One region of the Brevibacterium marinum genome, then DNA from elsewhere that is predicted to be linked to it. Evidence: riboswitches for the same ligand, from Rfam matches in the RefSeq annotation. Region 1 holds a riboswitch; the other holds the start of a gene.
The links. Region 1 has a riboswitch for thiamine pyrophosphate ahead of BKA07_RS16830 (ECF transporter S component). Riboswitches for the same ligand answer to the same signal wherever they lie in the genome.

Region 1 (2,201 bases):
GATGAACAGAACCCCGGAATCGATGAACCAGTAGTCCCCGCCGGAGGTGATCGCTCCACCTTCACCGTGGTCGTGGCTGACATTGGGCCGGTTGAAGTGCTGTTCATAGGACTTCGAAGTGACATCGTGGTTGCCGATGGTCGTCGCCTGCGGAACGGTCGTCGTCGCCTCGGGCGCCAGGTACTGCTCGTACTGCCCTTGGTCGCCTGCCGAGTTCACCTGATCACCCAAGGAGTAGAAGAACCTCGGATCCTGCGCGGCCTCCAACGCGGAGGTCAGCGTCCTGTCCCACCCTGTCGCGTCATCGGGCCGACCGCCGCCGGCGCCGACTTGCGGATCACCGAAGACGAGGAATTCGCTGTCCCCATCTGAGGTCCCCGTATCGAACCGTGCCACCGGGGAGAAGCCGTCCTCCTCGCTGCCGACCTGGTAGGCGTATTCGGTGCCCGGCTCCAGACCGGTCATGTTCGCATGATTGTAGTGACGTCCGAGGTCGGTCGAGAGACCCGAGTCGGTGGTCGGAGCGCTGTGGGCGTCTTCGGGCAGAGCCGAGCCCTCGAGTTCCGAGGTCTTTGACCAGCGAACCTCTCCCTCTCCGGGGGTCTCACTCATCCAGGACAGGTTACGTGAGGTCTCATCGGCCCCGACCTGCAGGACGGTGTCGGAGATCGCGGACTCCTCATTCTCTTCGACCCGGGCCGAGGATGAGTGACCAGGGTCGGCGTGCGCGGGGACCGGCGGGACGACGAGAGCCGCCGACAGCACAAGTGCGGACAGGGAACTCATCGGTGTTCTCAGGTGTCGTATTGTCACCCGATCATTTCTACCCATCGGTAGTGAAGGTCGCGGCGCGGGCAGGTGTCCGGCTCCGCAACTGCGGGTGAACTCTTCGTCACGAAGTGTTGCCGTGGACTGCTGTACAGTGGGGTCCACGACAGGGGAGCGCCGCAAGGGGCGCTGAGAGTGCAGATGAAGCTGCAGACCCTCGAACCTGATGCGGTCAGTACCGCCGAAGGAAGTCGAGACTCTTCTACCCCTCCTTGATACGAGGAGGCACAATGCCGAAAACGACCGCAGCGGATTCTCCACAGCGGAGCGCACCGAAGTATTCCCACGTCCCGGCGACCAAGCAGTGGAGAGTCGTCGACTATGTCGTCACGGCCGTGCTCGGCATCGCCGTCGGCCTCGTCTTCTGGGTGCTGGCACTGAGCTGGAAGGCCCTCGAGCTCGGATTCCAGGCGTTCCCGCCCTCGATCGGTCTCATCGCTGGCCTCTGGGTCCTCGCCGGGCCCTTGGCCGCAGCCATCATCCGCAAACCCGGCGCCGCACTCCTGTGCGAGCTCATCGCCGCCATCGTCGAAGCCGTCCTCGGCTCCCATTTCGGGGCCACGGTTCTGCTCTCCGGCTTCGTTCAGGGCCTTGGCGCCGAACTCGTCTTCGCCGCCTTCGGCTACCGTAAGTTCAACTTGTGGGTCACGAGTCTGGCCGGGCTGCTGGCCGCCGCGTTCATGTCCGTGAGCGAGAACATCATGTACAACGCCGAATGGCAGTTCGGATTCCAGGCCGCCTACACGGTGTGCGCGATCATCTCCGGCATCGTCATCTCCGGCATCGGCGCCTGGTTCGCCTACCGGGCGATTGCGAAGACCGGGGCGCTGAGTTCGTTCGCTTCGGGCCGTGTCCACTGATGGCTCTGCCGATCACGGCCCACGGATATTCGTGGACCCACGCCGATCGGGACGAACCGGCGGTCGGGCCCCTCGACCTGAGCATCAATGCAGGGCAGAAGGTTCTGCTCCTGGGCCCTTCGGGGGCAGGGAAGTCGACTCTCCTGCACGCCATCGCCGGCGTCCTGCCCGCCGAATCCGGGGAATCCACCGGTGAGCTACTCGTCGGCGACACCGTCCCCGATCCCCGCCGAGGGAAGACCGGATTGGTCCTCCAGGACCCCGACTCCCAGGTGATCTTCTCCCGCGTCGGCGACGATGTCGCCTTCGGCATGGAGAATCTGGGGCTGCCCGCCGAGGTGATCGAATCCAGGATCTCCACCTCGCTTGGAGCCATGGGCCTCGACCCTCCGCGAAGCCACCCGACGGCGGCTCTCTCCGGCGGGCAGAAGCAGCGGTTGGCGCTGGCCGGAATCCACGCCATGGCTCCAGAGGTCATCGTCCTCGACGAACCCACAGCGAACATCGATCCCG
Region 2 (2,201 bases), 1.9 Mb from region 1:
GGCCGATGAGGGGTTCGGGTCCGATGCGCTCGCGCACCTGTTCGACCGGGGTGTCCGACTGCCCCACGTGGATGTGGACGTCTGCACCCTCGGCAAGGAGTCGCTGGGCGACGGCGACGCGGTCGTTGAGGACGATGAGCACGCGCCGTTGTGTGCCGGCCGTTGCGCTGTCGACGACCGCACTGTCGACGGCGGTGATGACCTCGCGGGTCAGGGCGTAGAACGCGTCGTCGTCGATGTCCTTGTCGCGGACCTGCACGATCCCGACTCCCCCGGCGACGGCCTCGCGCACGGTCTCGGCGACGCTGCGTCCGGCTTCACCGCACTGGGCCGAGTCGGTGATGAGGTAGAGGCGTGGGTCGATGCCTGCCAGGCGTGGGTTCACGACCGTGCCCCGTCGATCGGCCCTTCGACATCGCCGGTTTCGACCCGAGCAGTGGCCAATTGTTCGTCGGTGAGCGCATGCAGTTCGTCGAGGAAACTCACCGAGTAGCTGCCGGGGCCCTTCGCACTCGCGGCAGCGGCCTCGCCGGCAACCTTGAAATGACTGTGGGCGGCGACGACGGCTTCGAACTTCGCCGACGCGGTGCTTGCTCCGACGAGGTAGGCCGCGGTCACCGCACCGAGTGAGCAGCCGGTGCCGATGACCAGCGGCATGAACGTGTGTCCCCCGTCGATGCGAGCGACACGATCGGCTCCGTCGATGTGAGCGACGATCGCGTCCCGCGGTCCCGAGACTGCGACGATCGCACCGGTCGATCGCGCCAGTTCGGCGGCTGCAGGAATGACAGCATCGACCTCGTCCGTGGACTCGACACCTCGTCCGCCCAGACCGACTCCGGCCAGGGCTGCGATCTCGGAGGCGTTTCCGCGAATCGCGGTGGGTGACGAGGCTGCGGCGCGTCGGATTCGTGTGGTCCTGTAGTCGACGGCTCCGATGCTCACCGGGTCAAGGACCCAGGGCTTGGCGTCCGCGTTGGCTGCGTCGATGGCGGCATCGGCGGCGAGGAACTGCTGATTCGTGGCGGTGCCGAAGTTGACCGACAGTCCGCCGGCGATGCGCGTGAACTGTGCAGCATCGGCCTCGTGGTCGAGCATCGCCGGAGAAGCGCCGATGGCCAGAAGCACGTTGGCGCTGAACTGCTGCACGACGGTGTTCGTGATGCACTGGATGAGTGGATTGCTCGCACGCAGTCGTGCGTTGGCAGAACGCAGGTCGAAGTCAACCATGACGATCCCTTCGCTAGTATGGCCCAGATCAGGTTCGATGGGTGTTCTCTCAGCCTCACGCGATCAACGTCAGGCACCCCATGTCATTGCCCACGACTGTATCAGCACCGCCGAAGCGAGGCGAGTCCCGAACCGCAGCCGCTCATGGGTCGGAGGGGTCGAAAGGCGACCTCAGCACCGAAAGCACACTCCAGGGAGTCGGCTTTCGGCGCTGAGGTCGCCCCGCGGCGGGCAGAACGGCTGCCTCCCGTCAGCCGCGTCCGACGTAGCGCTGTCCGCGGCGGCTGAGCGCATCGACGACGACGGCCGTGAGCAGGACGAGCGCGGTGATGATCTGCTGCGCATCGGAGCTGAAGCCGATGAGGTAGAGACCGTTGTTGATCGCACCGACGACCAGCGCACCGAGCACCGCCGCCCAGGCCGAACCGCGCCCGCCGAACAGCGAGGTGCCACCGATGACCGCGGCGGCGATGGCATTGAGCAGGTCCTGCGTACTCACCAGTGTCGATCCGGCGTTGGTCGTGACACCGGTTTTGATGAACCCGAACAGTGCCGCCAGGACACCGGCGGTCATGAACACGCTGATCCGCACCCAGGTCACTCGGATGCCGGCTCGCCTGGCAGCCTCGACCTTGCCGCCGACCGCATAGATCGACCGGCCGTAGCGGGTCTTGCGCAGCACGAGGTCGATGCCAATGGCGATGACCATCATGAGCAGGAACGGCATGGCCAGGCCGAAGTCCTGGTTGACCAGGATGAGGAACCCGAACACGACCGCCGCCAGGATGACGATGCGCACGATCACAGAGGTCCAGCTCGGACTGTCGAGCCCCTCATTGTGCCGACGCAGCTTCGAATAGACGACCCCGGCGCCGAAGCCGATGACCGCGACCGCTCCGAACACATATGCCCAGATCGCAGGGAAGTAGAAGCTCGCGAAGTCGAAGGCGAAGGAATTCGCCATCGACAGG

Region 2: linked by a shared signal. The riboswitch ahead of thiM (hydroxyethylthiazole kinase) and the one ahead of BKA07_RS16830 (ECF transporter S component) in region 1 are both predicted to bind thiamine pyrophosphate.

What each region holds. Positions count from the first base shown of each region.
Region 1 covers NZ_JAATJN010000001.1:3,745,919-3,748,119, forward strand. Annotated here, with positions in the region: gene BKA07_RS16825 (purple acid phosphatase family protein) at 1-813, opposite strand, end outside; TPP riboswitch at 927-1,035, shown strand; gene BKA07_RS16830 (ECF transporter S component) at 1,059-1,688, shown strand; gene BKA07_RS16835 (ABC transporter ATP-binding protein) at 1,688-2,201, shown strand, end outside.
Region 2 covers NZ_JAATJN010000001.1:1,822,633-1,824,833, reverse strand. Annotated here, with positions in the region: gene thiE (thiamine phosphate synthase) at 1-385, opposite strand, end outside; gene thiM (hydroxyethylthiazole kinase) at 382-1,230, opposite strand; TPP riboswitch at 1,218-1,321, opposite strand; gene BKA07_RS07980 (sugar ABC transporter permease) at 1,481-2,201, opposite strand, start outside.